4 regions of the Streptomyces sp. NPDC002181 genome follow, and region 4 is predicted to be linked to each of the others. Evidence: riboswitches for the same ligand, from Rfam matches in the RefSeq annotation. Region 4 holds a riboswitch; each other region holds the start of a gene.
What was found. Region 4 has a riboswitch for cobalamin ahead of ACFYXV_RS33690 (hypothetical protein). Riboswitches for the same ligand answer to the same signal wherever they lie in the genome.
Positions count from the first base shown of each region.

Region 1: it holds a riboswitch for cobalamin, as region 4 does, so the genes downstream of both, ACFYXV_RS27855 (cobalamin biosynthesis protein) here and ACFYXV_RS33690 (hypothetical protein) in region 4, are expected to answer to the same signal.
Region 2: it holds a riboswitch for cobalamin, as region 4 does, so the genes downstream of both, ACFYXV_RS01165 (energy-coupling factor ABC transporter permease) here and ACFYXV_RS33690 (hypothetical protein) in region 4, are expected to answer to the same signal.
Region 3: it holds a riboswitch for cobalamin, as region 4 does, so the genes downstream of both, ACFYXV_RS02555 (ribonucleoside-diphosphate reductase subunit alpha) here and ACFYXV_RS33690 (hypothetical protein) in region 4, are expected to answer to the same signal.

Region 1 covers NZ_JBIASC010000013.1:186,397-191,320, reverse strand. The annotation lists gene ACFYXV_RS27870 (alpha/beta hydrolase family protein) at 1-1,047, opposite strand, end outside; gene ACFYXV_RS27865 (anion permease) at 1,403-2,695, shown strand; gene ACFYXV_RS27860 (hypothetical protein) at 2,724-2,945, shown strand; cobalamin riboswitch at 3,083-3,234, shown strand; gene ACFYXV_RS27855 (cobalamin biosynthesis protein) at 3,272-4,231, shown strand; partial or broken gene ACFYXV_RS27850 (cobyric acid synthase) at 4,228-4,924, shown strand, end outside.
Region 2 covers NZ_JBIASC010000001.1:256,875-261,798, reverse strand. The annotation lists gene ACFYXV_RS01180 (ATP-binding cassette domain-containing protein) at 1-262, opposite strand, end outside; gene cbiQ (cobalt ECF transporter T component CbiQ) at 259-1,008, opposite strand; gene ACFYXV_RS01170 (energy-coupling factor ABC transporter substrate-binding protein) at 1,012-1,365, opposite strand; gene ACFYXV_RS01165 (energy-coupling factor ABC transporter permease) at 1,371-2,063, opposite strand; cobalamin riboswitch at 2,092-2,287, opposite strand; gene ACFYXV_RS01160 (hypothetical protein) at 2,407-2,919, opposite strand; gene ACFYXV_RS01155 (SsgA family sporulation/cell division regulator) at 3,038-3,445, opposite strand; gene ACFYXV_RS01150 (hypothetical protein) at 3,665-3,970, opposite strand; gene ACFYXV_RS01145 (L-serine ammonia-lyase) at 4,222-4,924, opposite strand, start outside.
Region 3 covers NZ_JBIASC010000001.1:560,430-565,353, forward strand. The annotation lists gene ACFYXV_RS02535 (carbon starvation CstA family protein) at 1-151, shown strand, start outside; gene ACFYXV_RS02540 (YbdD/YjiX family protein) at 148-345, shown strand; gene ACFYXV_RS02545 (Uma2 family endonuclease) at 394-978, opposite strand; gene ACFYXV_RS02550 (GNAT family N-acetyltransferase) at 1,057-1,557, shown strand; cobalamin riboswitch at 1,602-1,733, shown strand; gene ACFYXV_RS02555 (ribonucleoside-diphosphate reductase subunit alpha) at 1,873-4,281, shown strand; gene ACFYXV_RS02560 (ribonucleotide-diphosphate reductase subunit beta) at 4,281-4,924, shown strand, end outside.
Region 4 covers NZ_JBIASC010000023.1:45,103-50,026, forward strand. The annotation lists gene ACFYXV_RS33685 (prenyltransferase/squalene oxidase repeat-containing protein) at 1-2,191, opposite strand, end outside; cobalamin riboswitch at 2,325-2,395, opposite strand; cobalamin riboswitch at 2,518-2,657, shown strand; gene ACFYXV_RS33690 (hypothetical protein) at 2,754-4,166, shown strand; gene ACFYXV_RS33695 (hypothetical protein) at 4,284-4,643, shown strand; gene ACFYXV_RS33700 (DUF4430 domain-containing protein) at 4,687-4,924, opposite strand, start outside.

The DNA of each region.
Region 1 (4,924 bases), on a different contig from region 4:
TCGGACGGTCCGCAGCGTGACCAGGTCGGGGCGGGCCTCGGCGAGCCGGCGCGAGGGCTCCCAGGGGGCGAGCGCGTCGTCCGGTCCGTGGAAGATCAGGACGGGGACGCGCAGCGCGCCGGGGTCCGCCCCGGGCCCCGACCGGTCGGCGCGCAGTCCGGCGCGCCCCTCGGCGGCCCGTACCGCGAACGGAACCAGCGCGGCCGGGGTGCGGCGGGCCGCGATGAGCGCGCGCAGGGTGGTGTGCCAGTCCAGCACCGGCGAGTCCAGCACGAGCCCGGAGATCCGGTCGGCGAGCGCCGAGCGCTCGGCGGCGTGCAGGGCCATGGCGGCCCCGGTGGACCAGCCGTGCAGCACGACCCGGCGGGCTCCGTAGCGCACGGCGTAGCGGATGGCGGCGTCCACGTCCCGCCACTCGGATTCACCGAGGTGGCCGAGACCGTCCGGTGACGCGGGGGCTCCGAGGTCCCCGCGGTAGGCGAGGTCGAGGACGGGCATCCGCTGGCGGTGCAGGAAGGGCATGACCACCATCGGGTGCTCCCGGCCGGCACCGAGTCCGTGCACGGTGATCACCCAGGTGTCGCGGGCGGCGGGCACGAACCAGGCGGGCAGTCCGCCGAGCTCGCCCGGGACGTCCACGTCGGCGTGTTCGAGCCCGAGGGCGGTCCGCGGGTTCCCCACGTGGACCTGGGGGGTGAGGGTGACCCGGGTGCCGGGGTCGAGGCTGCCGTGGGTCACGGCGAGGAGCCGGCGCACGACGGCGTCCGGGCCGGGGTCGAGCCCGTCGATCACGGATCCGACCACGGCGTGCACCCCGGGGGCGCAGAGCCCGTACGTGCCGGGGCGCAGGGAGGCCAGCGAGCGGGTCAGCGTGATCCGCCCGGGGCCGGTGGAGTGGACCCCGAGCCGGGGCCCGCCGGGCAGGGGGCGGCCGGGCTCGTGCCGCAGGGCGGCGTCGGCCGCGTACCGGCCGGCGGCGACCGCGGCGGCGCCGGCCCCGACGAGAGTGGTCGCGACGGCCGCGGCGGTCGCTGTGGCGGAAGGCACGGCTCCAGTGTCGAGGCGGGAGCGCCGTCGGGCCACCGGAGCGGAATGCTCCGATTGCGGCCGGGCGGAGACGGGAAGAGAGGAGGCGGCGGACGGGCGGGCCGGGCGGCGGGGAGTGATCTGCGTCTCCCCCCGGACCCCCGAGGGGCGGGCCAACGGGACCGGGGGCCCCGGCGGGGCCGCCCGGTTACCCGGGGTTGACGTGCATCAATCGCCGTATCAGCGGCAAAATGGGGATGAAGGTCCCGATGACATGACGGGCCAGTACACCGCTCCGCCCGCGTCAGTTCACCTTCCGTTCATCCAGGTTGCCTACGGTCGCCGAGCCACTGACGTCAAACAGAAGCCTGGGTAAATGGAGCACATAACGCTTCTCCTCGGGATCGTGATCATCACCGCTCTCGTGTTCGACTTCACGAACGGTTTCCACGACACAGCCAACGCGATGGCCACCACCATCTCGACCGGCGCCCTCAAGCCCAAGACGGCGGTGGCCATGTCCGCCGTGCTCAACCTCGTCGGAGCGTTCATGTCCGTGGAGGTCGCCAAGACGATCTCCAAGGGCCTGGTCAACGAGGAGGGCATCCAGCCCGAAGTGATCTTCGCCGCCCTGGTCGGCGCGATCCTCTGGAACCTGGTCACCTGGCTGGTCGGACTCCCCTCCAGCTCCTCGCACGCCCTGATGGGCGGCCTGGTCGGCGCGGCCGTCGCCTCCGCCGGCCTCGGCGCCGTCAACGGCGGCACGCTCGTCACCAAGGTGCTGCTCCCCGCGATCGCCGCGCCGATCGTGGCCGGCGCGGCCGCGATGCTGGCCGCCAAGGTCACGTACAAGCTGGGCGGCAACGTCGGCAAGAAGACCTCCGCCAAGGGCTACAAGGCCGGTCAGATCGCCTCGGCCGGTCTCGTCTCCCTCGCGCACGGCACCAACGACGCGCAGAAGACGATGGGCATCATCACCCTGGCGCTGGTCGCCGGCGGCGCGCTCGCGCCCGGCTCCAACCCGCCGGTCTGGGTCATCGTCTCCGCCGGCATGGCGATCGCCATGGGCACCTACCTGGGCGGCTGGCGCATCATCCGCACCATGGGCAGCGGCCTGACCGACCTCCAGCCGCAGCAGGGCTTCGCCGCCCAGACCTCGGCCGCGAGCGTCATCCTGGCCTCCTCCACCCTCGGCTTCTCCCTCTCCACCACCCACGCGTGCTCCGGCGCCGTCATGGGTGCGGGCCTGGGCCGCAAGGGCGGCGTGGTCCGCTGGTCCACCGCCACCCGCATGTTCATCGCCTGGGGCCTGACCCTGCCGGCCGCCGCCGTCGTCGCCTCCGGCGCCGAGCTGGTCATGCGCACCGGTGACGTCGGTGTCGCCGCCGTCGCGCTCTTCCTGATCGCCTCCTGCGTCGCCATCTGGCTGATCTCGCGCCGCCAGGTCGTCGACCACAGCAACGTGAACGAGGTGCAGGCGGCCGCGGCGGAGGAGCCGGGTGTCGTCACCACGGCCATGGCCGCCGTCACCGTCCCGCCGACGATGGCCGCCGAGGCCGCTGCCGAGGCCGTCGCCGGTACGACCGCCGCTGTGACGGACGATGCCCTGAAGGCCACCATTCCGGCGGCCGCCCCGACCGCACCGGCGGCACCCGCCGCCGCGGTCTGACCCCGAGAACGACAGAGGAATCCGCAGTATGAAGATCGACTGGGCAGCACTCGGCTCCGTCTTCGGGGTCAGCCTCTCCGCCACCGTCGCCCTCGTGGCCCTGTTCACCCTGGGTCTGGTGGGCCTCTCCAAGCACGAGACCGCCACCGAGCAGGGCGGCACCGCCACCCTCGCCCGCAGCGGTGCGTACGCCTGCTTCGCGCTCGTCACGGCGGCCGTCGGGTACGGGATCTACCTGATCGTCAGCTGACCTGATCCGATGCCCCGGTCCGACCGATCGGGGCACGGCGTGCCAGAGCTCCCTCCGGGTTCCCCGGGGGGAGCTTTCGTACGCCCGGCAGCCGTGTCCGCGGCCTGCCCCGCCGCAGGTCAACGGCGAGTTGACGGGCCTTCGCGGTGCGTGGTGGACTGCCCGAGCCAATACGGCGGCATGGAGAGGAAGTCCGGTGCGAATCCGGCGCGGTCCCGCCACTGTCACCGGGGAGCACGCGGCACGTGCGCCCCGGGAGCCAGGAACTCCCACCGCCGGACACGTCGAACCAGGGCGCGGACCCTGAGTGAGGACATACCTGCACCATGCGTGCCGACCGCGTCTTCGCGTACGGCGCCGCGGCGGGCCTGATCGGCGACCGGATCCTCGGTGATCCGCGCCGAGGGCACCCCGTGGCCGCCTTCGGACGAGCCGCCGCCGCCGTCGAACGCGCCCTGTGGCGCGACGACCGCGCCCGCGGCGTTCTGCACACCCTCGTATGCGCCGGGGGCGCGGTCGCCGTCGGCGCGCTGGGAGCCCGCGCCGTGCGCTCCCGGCCCGCTGCCGCCCGTATCGCCCTGACCGCGGTGGCCACCTGGGCCGTCGTCGGCGGCACCTCGCTGGGCCGGGAGGCCCGCGCCATCGGCGGCGCTCTCGCCGCCGGGGACGCCGAGGTGGCCCGCGAGCGGCTGCCGCACCTGTGCGGGCGCGATCCGCAGGCCCTGGACGAACAGCAGATGGCCCGCGCCGTCGTGGAGTCGGTCGCCGAGAACACCTCCGACGCGGTGGTCGGGGCCCTGGTGTGGGGCGCCGCCGCCGGTGTCCCGGGGCTCCTGGCGTTCCGCGCCGTGAACACCCTGGACGCGATGGTCGGCCACAAGTCCCCGCGCCACCTGCGTTACGGCTGGGCCTCGGCCCGGCTCGACGACCTCGTGGGCTGGCCGGGCGCGCGGCTGACCGCCCTGGCCGCCGCGGTGGCCGGGCCCGATCGCCGGGGAGCCGTACGGGCCTGGCGCGCGGACGCCGCGGCGCACCCGAGTCCGAACGCCGGACCCGTGGAGGCCTCGTTCGCCGGGGCGCTCGGTGTACGGCTGGGCGGGACCCTCGCGTACGGCGGGCGGGTCGAGCACCGGGCCGTGCTGAACGGCGAGGAGGGCCGGCCGGTGGAGGTCGCGGACATCGAACGCGCGGTGCGGCTGTCGCGTCAGGTGACGTGGCTGGCGCTGGGGGCGTGTGTGGCACTGCGCTGTGCGGTGTCGTACGGCATACGGAAGGGACGCGGATGAGCGGCGCGAAGCAGCTCGGCGGGGGACTCCTCGTCGCCGGCACCACATCGGACGCGGGCAAGAGCGTGGTCACCGCGGGCATCTGCCGCTGGCTGGCCCGGCAGGGCGTGAAGGTGGCGCCCTTCAAGGCGCAGAACATGTCGCTGAACTCCTTCGTGACCCGCGAGGGCGCCGAGATCGGGCGCGCACAGGCGATGCAGGCGCAGGCGGCCCGCGTGGAGCCGACGGCGCTGATGAACCCGGTGCTGCTCAAGCCCGGCAGCGACCGGAGCAGCCAGGTGGTGCTGCTGGGCAAGCCGGTGGGCGAGATGAGCGCGCGCGGCTACCACGGGGGGCGGCAGGAACAGCTCCTCGGGGTCGTCACGGACTGCCTGGAGCAGCTGCGGGGCACGTATGACGCCGTGATCTGCGAGGGGGCGGGCAGTCCGGCCGAGATCAACCTGCGCCGGACCGACATCGTGAACATGGGGATCGCGCGGGCCGCGCGCTTCCCGGTGGTCGTGGTCGGGGACATCGACCGGGGCGGGGTCTTCGCGTCGTTCTTCGGGACGACGGCGCTGCTGTCGCCCCAGGACCAGTCGCTGATCGCCGGATACATGGTCAACAAGTTCCGCGGCGACGTGTCGCTGCTGGAGCCCGGGATGGAGATGCTGCGCGGCCTGACCGGGCGCGCGACGTACGGGGTGCTCCCGT
Region 2 (4,924 bases), on a different contig from region 4:
GGACCACCAACTGCACCGCCGTGCGCAGGCGGGTCAGCCCCGCCCGGTCGTACGCGACCGCCGTCCCGTCGAGGCGCAGCGCGCCCGTGCCGGGCCGCAGGCCCCCGCTCAGCAGCCGCATCAGCGTGGTCTTGCCGCTGCCGTTGCGGCCCAGCAGGACCAGCGCCCGGCCCTCGGCGATGGCGAAGTCCACGCCGGCCAGGACCGCCGGGCCGTCCTCGTACGCGTAGCCGGCGCCGGCCAGTTCCACCAACGGGTTCACAGGCAGAGCCCCTTCAGGGTCAGAGTCAGGGTGATCAGGGCCGCCAGCAGGGCCCCCGACGCCGCCAGGAACCGCCACGACAGGGCCGCCTCGGGTACGAGGACCCGCAGCGCGCCGTCGTAGCCGCGCCCGGCCAGGCCGTCCTGGAGGCGGGCCGCGCGGTCGAAGGCCCGTACGAAGGAGGTCGCGGCGAGCCCGGCCAGCGAGCGCCACACCGCCGCCCGCCCGGACTGGCCCAGCCGGGCCGCCTGGGCGCGCCGGACCTGGGTCATCGAGTCCAGCAGCAGGAAGCCGATGCGGTACATGACGAGGGCCACGTCCACCACGGGCGCCGGGACCCCGGCCCGGACCAGCCGGGGCAGGACGTCCGACACGGGCGTGGTGAAGGCGAACAGCAGCACGCCGAGGGAGGCCGCCGAGGTACGCAGCAGCAGCTCGGCGGCGTGCCGGGGGCCGTCGGGCGCGAGCGAGACGAGCCCGGCCGGGCCGCCGACGGCGACCAGCAGCGGCAGCGCGCCGGTGAAGCAGAAGCCCAGCGGTATCCGGAAGGCCCGCCACAGCTGCCGCCCGGCCACGCCGGCCGGGCCGAGCAGCACGGCGAGCGTGGCGGCGGCGACCAGCGGCCCGCCGGGCCAGGGCGGCAGGCACACGGCGGTGACCGTCAGCCCGAGCCCGAGCAGGGCCTTCTCCAGCGGATGCCGGCGCCGCCACCGGCTGCCGTGCGCCGCCACGTCGATCGGCAGCACCGCCTACGACTCCGAGGCGGCGGTGTCCGGTGCGGCCGCGGGCGCACCGGCCGCACCGGCCGCAGCGGCCTGACGGCGGCCCTTGCGGACGCCGAAGTAGTAGGCGAGCACGCCCGCACCCAGGGCCGCCTGGAGGGCGAACAGGGCCGACTCCACCTCCCCGGAGGGGGGTTCGTACAGCGGCGAGAACCACGGCTCGTACTCCGGATCGAGCTCGGTGATCGCGGTCTCCGCCTGCGCGTCGGCGCCCGTGAAGGGCTCCTCCTTGCCCTCGCCCATCCCCAGTGCGATGGGCAGTACCGCCAGCGCCGCCACCAGGAGCAGCAGCAGTCCGTTGATCTTCGCGTTCCGGCTCAGGCTCATCACACGGCCGCCTTCTGCTCGCTGCGGCCGGTGAGCTTGGCGACGCCCAGCCGGACCAGGTCGGACTTGCTCGACTGCATCAGCAGCCGCATCACGAGCACCGTCAGCAGCCCCTCGCTCACCGCGAGCGGGATCTGGGTCACCGCGAAGATGCCCCCGAACTTCACGAGCGCGCCCGCGAACCCGGTGCCCGGGTCCGGGAAGGCCAGCGCCAGCTGCACGGAGGTCACGCAGTACGTCACCAGGTCGGCGAAGAAGGCGCCGAAGAAGACGGTCACCATCAGCGGCACGTCGAAGCGCTTCAGCAGCAGGTACACCCCGTACCCCGCCCACGGCCCGGCGATCGCCATCGAGAACACGTTCGCGCCGAGGGTGGTCAGCCCGCCGTGCGCCAGCAGCAGCGCCTGGAAGAGCAGGGTGATCGTGCCGAGCACCGCCATGATCGGCGGCCGGAACAGGATCGCCCCGAGCCCGGTCCCGGTGGGGTGCGAACAACTGCCCGTCACCGATGGGATCTTCAGGGCGGACAGGACGAAAGTGAACGCTCCGGACGCGCCGAGCAGCAGCGTGCTCTCCGGGTTCGCCTTCACCTCGCGGGTGAGGGCGCGGACACCGTGGACGACGAAGGGGGCGGACGCGGCGCCCCAGGCGACCGCGTGCAAAGGGGGCAGGAACCCCTCGGCTATATGCATGAGTGGGGAGACCTCTCCAGCACCTCGTGGATGGACAACGCGCCCCGGCCGGTCTCCTGGCTCACGGGTGCTGATGCCCTGGCCCCGCCTTCCCGGGCGGTGCGGAACCTCCCGCGCCGCCCAGTGGCTTCCCAAAGGAGTGGAGCCGGACTTCCCGTTCACAGTGGCGAGGGCCGCACCGGTTTTCCACCGGTTTCCCGTACACCAAGGCCCGCTGACCCTAGTCGCAGGGACGGACCTGCACCAACCCGGCCCGAACGCCCGCCTGTCCGGACACCCCGTGCCCGAACGGACGCGGTCCGCTGCCGGCGCCGGCGGGACCGGCGCCGGCGGCGTGCCACGGTCACCGGCAGACGTTGCGGTGCGCGACGTCCAGCACGAGGCGCTCGGGCCCGTGCAGCGTGAAGGAGCTGACGGAGGGCTTGGCGCCGAACGCGGCGCCGAAGGTCACGTACCCCTCGAAATCGCCGGTCAGGGCGAGGCCCTTCAGCTGCGGCAGGCGGATGTTGACCAGCCGCGGTCCGCGGTAGGTGCCGGCGCCCGCGCGGTCGTGCGCCGCGGCGGGATGCAGGCGGATCTGGAGGAAGTACTTCCCGGCCAGCGGGACGGGAGCGCCGGACCCGTCGTGGACCAGCCGGGGGACGCGGGTGACGGTGGCCCGCGGGGCGTGTCCCCGCAGGTCGATGACGATGCGGTCGTACGTGCAGTGCCCGCCCCAGCGGGCGTTCACGACGAGCGGCGTGGGCCGCACGGCGGCCGAGGCCGGAGCGGCGAGGGTGATCCCGGCGGTGAGCAGCGCACCTGTGGCGAGGGCCGCGAGCTGCCGGCGGCGGAGGTGGTTGCGGAGGTGGTTCATGACGTCCCCCTGATTCTTCAGAGGCGGGGACCGGTGTCACTGCTGAGGACACTCCCCGGCAGGCTCATGGTTGCACCCAAAACCACCCAGACAAAAAGAAAACATGCCAAAAGGGAACTTAGCGGGGCAGCAGGGTGCTCAGCTCGGCGTCGAGGTCGTAGTGGCGCTGCTCCTCGCCCCGGGGCACGAGCCCGACCAGCCGCCGGCACAGCGCCCGCACGTCCTTCGCCCGGGCGGACACCACGCAGCTCTGAGCGCCGTTGGTGAAGGCGAGGAAGACCCGCGGTTCCCCGCCCTGCCAGCGCGGCCACACCTGGATGTCCCCCTCGCCCGTCACGCAGCTCTCCCCGTCGATCAGCAGGTCCCGGGAGAACACCCAGCGCGCCAGGTGCGTCCCGGCGCCCCGGAAGTCGAGCGCCAGCTCGTAGGGCCGGTCGGGGCGGTAGGTGAAGGCCCCGTCCACGGACACGGGCTCGGGGGAGGCCTCCAGCCGGAGCGGGAGGACGCGGTATTCGATTCCGTCCATGCGCAGCGCCTCTCAGTCGTGTCCGGCCGGGGCCGGCGGCCCTATCGGGCAAGCTAGCCCACCTCCCGGCTACCCCCGCGGGCCGAAAGTCCTCAGCCCGGGGGCCGCTGGACCCCATTCGTCACAGGAAGGGGAACGGGTGCGGGTGCGGTGGCGGGGGAGGGAACGCGAAGGGGCCCGCCCTCCGGGGGGAGGGCGGGCCGCCGGGTCACCGGTCCGCTACGGAACGGGGTTGAACACGAACGAGTCGTTGGACTGCCCGATGGCGGTGAAACCGGCGCCGTTGGCCTGGGCGCCGTTGTTCTGGTTGGACGCCCCGGAGCCCGTGGCGAGCTGCTGGGTGGTGGAGGAGTTGCCGAGGTTGCCGCCGGCGACCCCGCTGCCGAGGATCTCGCCGGCGGCGGCGTTGGACGAGACGCCCGCACCGGCTCCGTTGTCGGCCTGGGCCGTACCCGTGAAGAGCAGGGCGGCGAAGGGGAGCGCTGCGACAGCCGCCAGGACTCGGATGCTGCGGTTGCTTGCCATGATGAAGTCCTCCAGTACGCAAAAAGGCTGCGGTCCAAGGCGGTTGGCCGACCGCCGGGGGTGTGGCCGCGACGTCACGTGATCACCATGGCGCATGTGATCATCGAGAGACCAGCCCGGGGAGGAGGGTTCGCCCTCACGCGTGATCAACTCCGGGCAAACCTCAATTGGCCTGCGAATTCACCAAGTTGTGGAACGCCGGAGGGGCCCGGCGCACCGCGCCGGGCCCCTCCTTCGTCATGCGTGCCGGATCAGCATTCGATGACGTTGACCGCCAGGCCGCCGCGGGCGGTTTCCTTGTACTTGACCTTCATGTCGGCGCCGGTCTCCTTCATGGTCTTGATGACCTTGTCGAGGGACACCTTGTGGGAGCCGTCGCCGCGCATGGCCATCTTGGCCGCGGTGACGGCCTTGACCGCCGCCATGCCGTTGCGCTCGATGCACGGGATCTGGACGAGGCCGCCGACCGGGTCGCAGGTGAGGCCCAGGTTGTGCTCCATGCCGATCTCGGCCGCGTTCTCCACCTGCTCCGGGGTGCAGCCCAGGACCTCGGCGAGGGCGCCCGCCGCCATCGAGCAGGCCGAGCCGACCTCGCCCTGGCAGCCGACCTCGGCGCCGGAGATCGAGGCGTTCTCCTTGAAGAGCAGGCCGATCGCGCCGGCCGCCAGCAGGAAGCGGACCACGCCCTCCTCGTCGGCGCCGGGCACGAAGTTCATGTAGTAGTGCAGGACCGCCGGGATGATGCCCGCGGCGCCGTTGGTCGGAGCGGTGACCACCCGGCCGCCGGCCGCGTTCTCCTCGTTCACGGCCATCGCGTAGAGGGTGATCCACTCCATCGACAGCGCCTGCGGGTCGCCCTCGGAGCGGAGCTTGCGGGCGGTGTTCGCGGCCCGGCGGCGGACCTTCAGGCCGCCCGGCAGGATGCCCTCGCGCGACATGCCGCGCGCGACGCAC
Region 3 (4,924 bases), on a different contig from region 4:
CCCGGAGGCGGTCAGGCTGTCCGAGGTCCCGTGGACCGAGTCGAAGATCATCGCCCCGGCCGGGCTCATCGCGACGCCCGAGGAGCGGGCGGAGCTCGCCGCCGCCGGCCTGGACTCGGGCGGCGGCCGCGCGAAGGAGCCGGTGGCGTGAGCGGGGTCCGCGCGGCGCTGGCGAAGGCGCGGTTCTTCGTACGGGAGTTCTCGGGCGAGGCGGCGTACGACCGCTACGTCGCCCACGCCCGTACGCACGACCCGGACGCGGAGGTCATGACCCGCCGCGCCTTCGAACGCGCCCGTACGGACTCCCGCGAGGCGGACCCCCGCGAGGGCTTCCGCTGCTGCTGAGCACGTACGTGAAGGGCCCCGCCGAATCGGCGGGGCCCTTCGGCATCCTCAGCGCACCCAGTCCTTGAGGACCTCGGTCTGGAGGGTGATGCCGACGGGCTCGGGGAGCTCGACGTCCTTCCCGTACGCCACGATGTGGGTGCTCTCGTACCGTCGGCCGTTGGGCTGGCTGTAGACGGAGATCTCGCACTTGGCCCGGTCGATCAGCAGGTAGACGGGAATGCCCGTCTCCGCGTAGGCGCGGGGCTTCTCGACGTGGTCCCGCCGGTGGGTGTCCGAATCCCACGAGGTCACCTCGACGGCCATGAGGATCGGGTCGGGGTCGACCCAGTCGCCCTGCCCGGCGAATGCCTTGGAAGGCGCCAGCACCGCGTCCGGGATGGCCCGCCCTCCCCGGTACGCCTCGGCCTTGATCCCCTGTCCCCCGTGCAGCCAGAGCTCCGGCCGGTACTGCATGCAGATCCGCGTGAGCCACTCGATGATCGTCTGGTGATCGCCGTCCGGCATGGCCTTGCTCCTGATAACCCCGTCGATGAACTCCAGCCGCGTCCCCTCCCTCTCGCGGGCCGCTATGCGCGCCACGGCTTCGAAGTCCTCGGTCAGCATGTGGGGCCGGTCTGTCATCACGGTCATGCCTCGCTCGCCTTCCTCGACGGTGCTGTCTTCGACGATAGCGCCGGGCACCGACAGCCGTCCGGCACACTCGACCGCATGGACATCGTGATCAGGGAAGCGCTGGCGGCGGAGTACGGGACGCTCGGGGAGATCACCGCGCAGGCCTACCTCGGGGACGGGCTGCTGACGTTCGGCGAGGACGATCCGTACCTCGTGCGGCTGCGCGACGTGGCCGGGCGCGCCGCCGACGGGGTGATACTCGTCGCCGCGACGGGCGAGGGCCGGCTCCTCGGCGGGGTGGCCTTCGCCGCGCCCGGGAGCCCGCTGTGCGACATCGCCGGACCCGGCGAGGCCGAGTTCCGGATGCTGGCCGTCGCTCGGGAGGGCCGCGGGCGGGGCGCCGGGGAGGCTCTGGTGCGGGCCTGCATCGACCGCGCCCGGGCCGTCGAGGGCGTACGGCGCCTCGTGCTGTCCACCACGGACGACATGACCGGCGCCCACCGGATCTACGGACGGCTCGGTTTCGTGCGCTCGCCGGAACGGGACTGGGAGCCCGTCCCCGGCCTCCCTCTGCGCACGTACGGTCTCGAACTGTAGCCACGCCGACACAACATCTAGGGGGTCGCGCAGGAGGGGGCCCCCACATGTATGCTCATGCTCGCTGTCGTCGCAGGGGAATCCGGTGCGAATCCGGAACTGTCCCGCAACGGTATGAAGTACACCCATTGGTGTCACCGCAAGTCCGATGACCTGCCGACAGTGCGCCCGGCTCGACCGAACCGGGTGTCGATACGTCCGGGCCTCGCGGTTGGGCCGGTGGACGCCGCGCGGTGCTGCCTTGCCCTGCCCGCGCGCGCCCGCTCGCGCCGACGCCGCAGGTGTCCCGGAGCCGAGCGAGGGAGAGCTCCCCCCGTGACCATCGCGCCTTCCGCACCGCGCGCCGAGTCCGACCCGTCCGACACCGGAATCGAGACCGGGGGACCTGGGGCCGCGCTGCTGCGGACCCTCACCGAGCTGACGGCCGACCTCCCCGACACTGACCCCGGCCGGGTCGCCGCCGCCGCGCTGCGCGGACGCAGCGCCGCCGCCGACGAGGCCGAGCTGCGCGCTCTGGCCACGGAGGCCGCCGCCGGTCTCATCTCCGAGGACCCGGCGTACTCCCGGCTCGCCGCCCGGCTGCTGACGCTGGCCGTCGCCGAGGAAGCCGCCGGCCAGGGGGCCACCTCCTTCTCCGCCTCCGTCGCGGTCGGCCACCGCGAGGGCCTCATCGCGGACCGCACCGCCGCGTTCGTGGCGCTGCACGCGAACCGCCTGGACGCGCTGGTCGAGCACACGCTCGCCGAGGGCGCCGACGACCGCTTCGGCTTCTTCGGCCTGCGCACCCTGCACAGCCGCTACCTGCTGCGCCACCCGATCACCCGCCAGGTCGTCGAGACCCCGCAGCACTTCATGCTGCGCGTGGCCTGCGGCCTCGCCGAGAACGACACCGTCCAGGCCGTCGAGGAAGTGGCCTCGCTCTACCGGCTGATGAGCCGCCTCGACTACCTGCCGTCCTCCCCCACGCTCTTCAACTCCGGCACCCGGCACCCGCAGATGTCCTCCTGCTACCTGCTGGACTCCCCGCTGGACGAGCTCGACTCGATCTACGACCGGTACCACCAGGTCGCGCGTCTGTCGAAGCACGCCGGCGGCATCGGCCTCTCGTACTCGCGCATCCGCGCCCGCGGTTCGCTGATCCGCGGTACGAACGGCCACTCCAACGGCATCGTGCCGTTCCTGAAGACCCTCGACGCCTCCGTCGCCGCCGTGAACCAGGGCGGCCGCCGCAAGGGCGCCGCCGCCGTCTACCTGGAGACCTGGCACGCGGACATCGAGGAGTTCCTGGAGCTCCGCGACAACACCGGCGAGGACCAGCGCCGCACGCACAACCTGAACCTGGCGCACTGGGTGCCGGACGAGTTCATGCGCCGCGTCAACGCGGACGCCGACTGGTCGCTGTTCTCCCCGGCCGACGTGCCCGAGCTGGTCGACCTGTGGGGCGACGAGTTCGACGCCGCCTACCGCAAGGCCGAGGCGGACGGCCTGGCCCGCAAGACCATGCCCGCCCGCGACCTGTACGGCCGGATGATGCGCACCCTCGCGCAGACCGGCCAGGGCTGGATGACCTTCAAGGACGCCTCCAACCGCACGGCGAACCAGACCGCCGAGCCGGGCACCGTCGTCCACTCCTCGAACCTGTGCACCGAGATCATCGAGGTCACCAACGACGGCGAGACGGCGGTCTGCAACCTGGGCTCGGTCAACCTGGGCGCGTTCGTCCTCACCGAGACCGGCGAGATCGACTGGGAGCGGCTGGACGAGACCGTCCGTACGGCCGTCACCTTCCTCGACCGCGTCGTGGACATCAACTTCTACCCGACCGAGCAGGCCGGCCGCTCCAACGCCCGCTGGCGTCCGGTGGGCCTGGGAGCGATGGGCCTCCAGGACGTCTTCTTCAAGCTGAAGCTGCCGTTCGACTCCCCCGAGGCGAAGGCGCTGTCCACCAAGCTCTCCGAGCGCATCATGCTGGCCGCGTACGAGGCCTCCTGCGACCTCGCCGAGCGCAGCGGCCCGCTCCCGGCCTGGGAGCAGACCCGCACCGCCCGCGGCGTCCTGCACCCCGACCACTACGACGTCGAGCTGAACTGGCCCGAGCGCTGGGACGCCCTGCGCGCCCGCGTCGCGAAGTCCGGCATGCGCAACTCGCTGCTGCTGGCCATCGCGCCGACCGCGACGATCGCCTCGATCGCCGGCGTGTACGAGTGCATCGAGCCGCAGGTCTCCAACCTCTTCAAGCGCGAGACCCTGTCGGGCGAGTTCCTCCAGGTCAACGGCTACCTGGTGGAGGAGCTGAAGAAGCTCGGCGTGTGGGACGCGCAGACCCGCGAGGCGCTGCGCGACTCCTCCGGCTCCGTCCAGGGCTTCGGCTGGATCCCGGCCGAGGTGCGCGAGCTGTACCGCACGGCGTGGGAGATCCCGCAGCGCGGTCTGATCGACATGGCGGCGGCCCGTACGCCGTACCTCGACCAGTCGCAGTCGCTGAACCTGTTCCTGGAGACGCCGACCATCGGGAAGCTGTCCTCGATGTACGCGTACGCCTGGAAGCAGGGTCTGAAGACCACGTACTACCTGCGCTCGCGCCCGGCGACGAAGATCGCCCGTGCCGCCCAGGCGGCCACCCCCGCAGCGCTCCCCCTGGCCGACGCCGCCGCCGAGGCCGCGGCCGCGGAAGCGCTGGCCTGCTCCCTTGAGAACCCCGAGTCCTGCGAGGCCTGCCAGTAATGAGCTCCACCGACAAGAACCTCCTGGACCCGGGCTTCGAGCTCACGCTCCGCCCGATGCGCTACCCGGACTTCTACGAGCGCTACCGGGACGCGATCAAGAACACCTGGACCGTCGAGGAGGTCGACCTCCACTCGGACGTCGCCGACCTGGCGAAGCTGACGCCCGCCGAGCAGCACATGATCGGCCGCCTGGTCGCGTTCTTCGCGACGGGCGACTCGATCGTCTCGAACAACCTGGTGCTGACGCTCTACAAGCACATCAACTCCCCGGAGGCGCGCCTGTACCTGTCGCGCCAGCTGTTCGAGGAGGCCGTGCACGTCCAGTTCTATCTGACGCTGCTCGACACCTACCTGCCCGACCCGGACGACCGCGCGGCCGCCTTCGACGCCGTCGAGGAGATCCCGTCGATCCGCGAGAAGGCGCAGTTCTGCTTCAAGTGGATCAACGAGGTCGAGAAGCTGGACCGGCTGGAGACGCAGGCCGACCGCCGTCGCTTCCTGCTGAACCTGATCTGCTTCGCGGCGTGCATCGAGGGCCTGTTCTTCTACGGCGCCTTCGCCTACGTGTACTGGTTCCGCTCGCGCGGTCTGCTGCACGGTCTGGCCACCGGCACCAACTGGGTGTTCCGCGACGAGACCAT
Region 4 (4,924 bases):
CGTCGGAGAGCAGGTCCACGGTCATGGCGGCCATCGCGGTCGAGTCCACTTCGGGACCGCTGGGCTCGCCGATCAGACTGACCCAGGCACCCGAAGGATCCTGGAGGCTCTTGAGGTACGCGGCCGGCTCGGCCGCGGCGGCCTTCTCACCGGCGCGGAGCTGGGCCATGACGCCGAGCGACTGCTTGAAGACGGACGTGGCGTAGGCGTAGTTGCCCTTGGCAGCGCACTCCTGGCGGGTCGAGGTCTTCGCCTGGCAGGTGATCTTGGCGAGTGCCGCGATCAGGTCCTGGCCGCCGAAGTTCCGCGGATCGCGGCCCACGGCCTCGGCGAGTACGGCCGCCTTGCCGATGGAGCCGCCGTTCGCGTACGTGGTGCCGACGAGGGTCCAGTCGTGGATGCCGCGCTTCTGGCCGTCCTTGCCGCCCTTGTCCATGAAGTCGACGATGTTGCGCAGCGCGGCGTTGTCCTCGCCGGTGGCGGCGAGGGCGTACGCGCCGTCGATGGTCAGGCCGTAGTCGGCGAAGCCCGAACCGGGCTGGCTCTCGTAGAAGCGGCCCTGGATCAGCCGGGACCGGGCCGTCAGGTACGCGGCGCCCTTCTTCAGGTCGGGCCCTTCACCGGCCGGGGGCGTGGTCGGCGGGTTCGTCGGCGTCGGCGGGTCGGCCGGCTTGGCGGTCAGGGAGACGAGATCGCTGCCGGCGCCCGCGATCGCGGACGTGGCGGTGGGGTACAGCCTCGATTCGGTGTCGTCCTCGGCGAAGCCGAATCCGCCCGTCGGGAGCTGGTGCCCGGCGAGCCAGGAGACACCGGCGTCCGCGAACGCCTCGTCGCCGAGGGCGCGCAGTGCCTGCGCGGCCCAGCCGGTGGCGGCCGGGTTGCCGGTCGTCTCGTAGAAGACGGCGGGCCAGGCGCCGGTCGCCAGCTGGGACCTCTTCAGATAGCCGCGGGCCTTCTGGAGCACCGCCTCGTGGCCGCCCGCCCGTTCCAGGGCCAGTGTGATCAGGCCGGTGGCGCCGGCCTCGCTCTCGCACCCCGGGCTCCCGGGCCGGATGAGGACGCTGGTGAATCCGCCGTCCTCGCACTGCAGGACGGTCAGCCGGGCCACGGAGCCCGGGGGAGGGGTCATACCGGCGTTGACCAGGGCGATGACGGCCATCGCCTGGGCGTCGGCCTGACCGCTCGTACGGAAGTCGCCCTTGGTGAGGCAGCCTTCGACCGTTTCGCCGTCGCCGATGTCGCGGGGGCAGGCGTACTTCACGAGGTCGCCGAGCAGGTCGTGGCCCCCGAACGCGCGGGGGTCCTTGCCGGTGGCCTCGGCGACCAGGGCGAGCCGGGCCGCGGCGGTGGCGTCCGGGACGCCGTCCTTGCCGGCCGGGTAGGCGTAGGCATCGGTCTGAGCGGGCGTGGCGAGGAAGTCGGCGGTCTTCTTCGCCGCCGGGCTCTTGCGGTCGGCCGCGGCGAGGGCGAAGACGGCTTCCGTGGAGAGGAAGTGGTTCGGGGTCGTGGAACCCTCGTCGACGACGCGCTCCCCGTCCGTCAGTGTCCCGGTGGCCCAGCGGGTGGTCGCGGGTACGTCGACCCGTCCGGCCGGCACGTTGGGCGGGGTCGTCGGGACGGTCGGGTCGGAGGTGGTGAACCCGCGGACGTCGTCGGGGGAGAACGACGGCTTGCCCTTGGTGCCGGCGATGTCGGTGCCGCCGTAGACCCAGGCTTCCACGTCGCCGGGCTTCGGGTTCCGGGCCATGGCCCCCTGCTGGCTGTAGGACCACTTGCGCTGACCGGGAGATGCGGTCCAGTACGACCAGTAGGCGGTGGCCTGCGGGGTGAGGACGCAGTCCTCCTTGTCCGGCGTGGGGTACCGCGTACCGGTGCCCTTGCCGATGCGGCAGATGAAGGCAGGGCCGTCGTGGACGGTGCCCTCCATGGTGAACCCGGAGGTCTGCAGCAGTTCGTAGCCGGTGGTGGGCGTGGTGTCGCAGCCCTTCTCCACCTTGCCGCCGAACGGGCCGAAGTCCACGGCGACGATCGCCCCGGTGGTGGCCGTGCACTGCTCGATCGGGTCGGCCGAGGCGGATACCGTCCCGCCCACGAAGGCCGCGCTCGCGGCGAAGGTCAGCACTGCCGCCGATATGAGCGACAGCAGCCCCTTGCTCCCCAGGTGTCGCTCTGATTGCTGTGCGGTCCCCACCACGGCCCCTCGTGTCGGCCGGGCGGACCAGTGCGTGGCGAAAGGGCTTCCGCAGCCCGTGGGCGCACGGGGAAGCCGTTCGAACCACGCCGTAGTCCGCGACGGCGCTTCTCGCTGCAAAAACCTGGCTCCAGGCATTCCGACTCACCCGGACGGAACCGGGCCTACGGTTGCGGGTCAGCGCCGGATTTCGACCGGCTTCCCCTGGAGCTGAGTGCTTATCAGTCGGAGTGGACCACGCAGATAAAGACAGCGTCAAGGTGGTCTGCGTCTCATGTGACACGGCTCCTCGGCGGCGCCCGACCGGTCCCCGGCACAGTGGCTGGCGGAGCCTTGATCACTCGGGTAGCGTCCTGGGCTGCCACATGGGGGAACCTGGTGCGAATCCGGGGCTGACGCGCAGCGGTGTGGGACGGCAGGGGGCCGTCACCGAGCCCGAATGCCCATGCGGCATGGCACATCACCAGCCGTACCACGCGTTCGGACGGCCGCCACCGAGCTCCGGGCTGCCCGCCCGCACGAGCCCCGGTCAGGCCGGCGTCCCCCATTTCAGGAGCAGGCCATGTCCCGTACCCGTACCTCCCGCCGCCTCGTGCTCACCGTGCCCGCGGCACTCGGCGCCCTCGCCCTCACGACCCTGCCGGCCTTCGCCACCTCCTCGCCCGCCCAGATCGCCACGTCCAAGACCAACGGCGTGACGTACCTCAAGTCCCTCCAGGCCGCCGATGGTTCGTACGCGGGCAGTGGTCTGTCGAACGAGTGGGCGTTCAGCGCCTTCGCGGCCACCGGCACGGCCGTGGTCGACGTCTACCCGGGCGGCGACACCACGAAGAACGCGCGCACGGTGTACCGCAACCTGCTGTCGACCGCCGGCTGGCCGCAGGCCTCCCCGGTGGTGACCGACTACGAGCGCGGCACGCTCAACGCGTACGCCGCGGGCATCGACCCGGCCCGCGTCTCGGCCTCCCGCAACCTCATCGCCCACGTCTACTCCTACTGGCAGACCGCCGAGGCCGGCTACTTCGGCCCGTCCGGCAACTTCAACGGCACGGTCTTCGCCGCCCTTTCGCTGGGCGGGGCCAAGACCCAGGGCGGTGCCAACCGCGTCCCGCAGTCGCTGACCGACTCCATGGTCACCCGGATCCGCGCGAACCAGCACGTCGACGGGGGCTGGACCTACAACAAGGCCGAGGGCAACCCGACCGTCCTCAACTCCGCGGGCGATGTGGACATGACCGGCGCCGCCATGGCGGCCCTCTGCGTCTCCGGCGTCCCCAACACGGACACGGACGTCGTCCAGGCGAAGAACTTCCTCAAGGCCAAGCTCGTCTCCGGCAGCGGTGCCTTCAACTCCCTCTACGGGGTCAACACCAGCTCCAACGGCTGGGGCGTCGCAGGGCTGAACGCCTGCGGATTCAACCCCCAGACCGGCGACTTCCTCACCGGCAGCGGCAAGACGCCGATCGACTTCCTGATCGCCAACCAGTACAACCCGGCAGGCGGCTTCAAGTACAAGCCCTCGGACACCACGCCCTCGGCCTACTCCTCCATCGACGCGCTGCGCGCCGTCGCCGGCGGCGGCTTCACCGCCGCTCCGCCCGTTCCGGTCACCCCCGGCGCCCCGCAGTGGGTCGCCCAGTCCACCTTCACCGCCGGGACGGCGGCCAAGCTGGCGCTGACCGTCGACGACGGCGCCGGCAACCTCAAGGTCTGCTCGGTGTCCTTCACGCCGACCGGTACGACGACCACTCTCGGCGACGTCCTCAATGCCGCGGTGAGCGCCGCCACTCCGTCCGGCTGCGTCACCGGCGTCACGCCGTCATCCGGCACCGGCACGATCACCGACGTCAACGGCAAGGCCAACAGCGGCTCCAACACCTGGAAGGTGAGCGTGGACGGGTCCTCGTTCGCCGGCGCCGCCCGCGACAAGGTCGTCAACGTGGGCGACACCATCGCCCTGCGCTGGGGCGCCTGATCGTTTCCGCGGCGGTGCGGGTCGCGGGCCCCGGGCCCGCGACCCGCACCGCCGCACTGCCGGAGGAACGGGCAACCGAAAGCGGGGCGCTCACCCATGGCGCCGGAAGGGTCGGGGATGGCGAAGATCGTTCCGCGTCATGTGATCGTCGACGGGGTGCGGTTGGTCGCCCTCACGGAGCAGGAGTACGAGAGCCTCGCGGCCTCGCGGCGCCAGTTCGGCTCCCACGTGGTGCGGTTGCGCATGACACGGGAGGCGCTCACCTCGTTGACCCGGGCGGCCGGGGCGATGTGTGCCCTGCTGCGGGCGGGCGAGTTGCCCGCCGAGGCTTCCCAGAGTGCACCCGATGCCCCCCGGCAGGCACCGAAGGGCCTGCTCGGCGCTCTGGAAGCAGCGGTGGAGCAGGCCCAACGAGTCATCGGAAAGCAGCCGGACGCATCACCCGGCTCCGCGAACGGCCCCGGACGCAAGCGCTAGCGGAAGGGCGGAGCGGGCCCGGTGGCACGGTCTCCGGAACGGACTAGAACGACGTCCAGGTGAAGGACACCTGGTCGCCCGCGTTCAGCTTGAACTGGCAGCCGCCGACCGGGGTGGGGGTGCCGTTGACGGCGATGCTCCAGTAGGCGGAGCCGCCGCCGCTGACGTCCTTGATGGTGTCGACGGAGAAGTCGTCGAAGGACGCGTACCAAGTGCCGTCCCAGGAGAAGTAGTTCAAGCGGGCCGCATCGTCGAGCGCGGCGGTCGGCGTGGGGACCTTG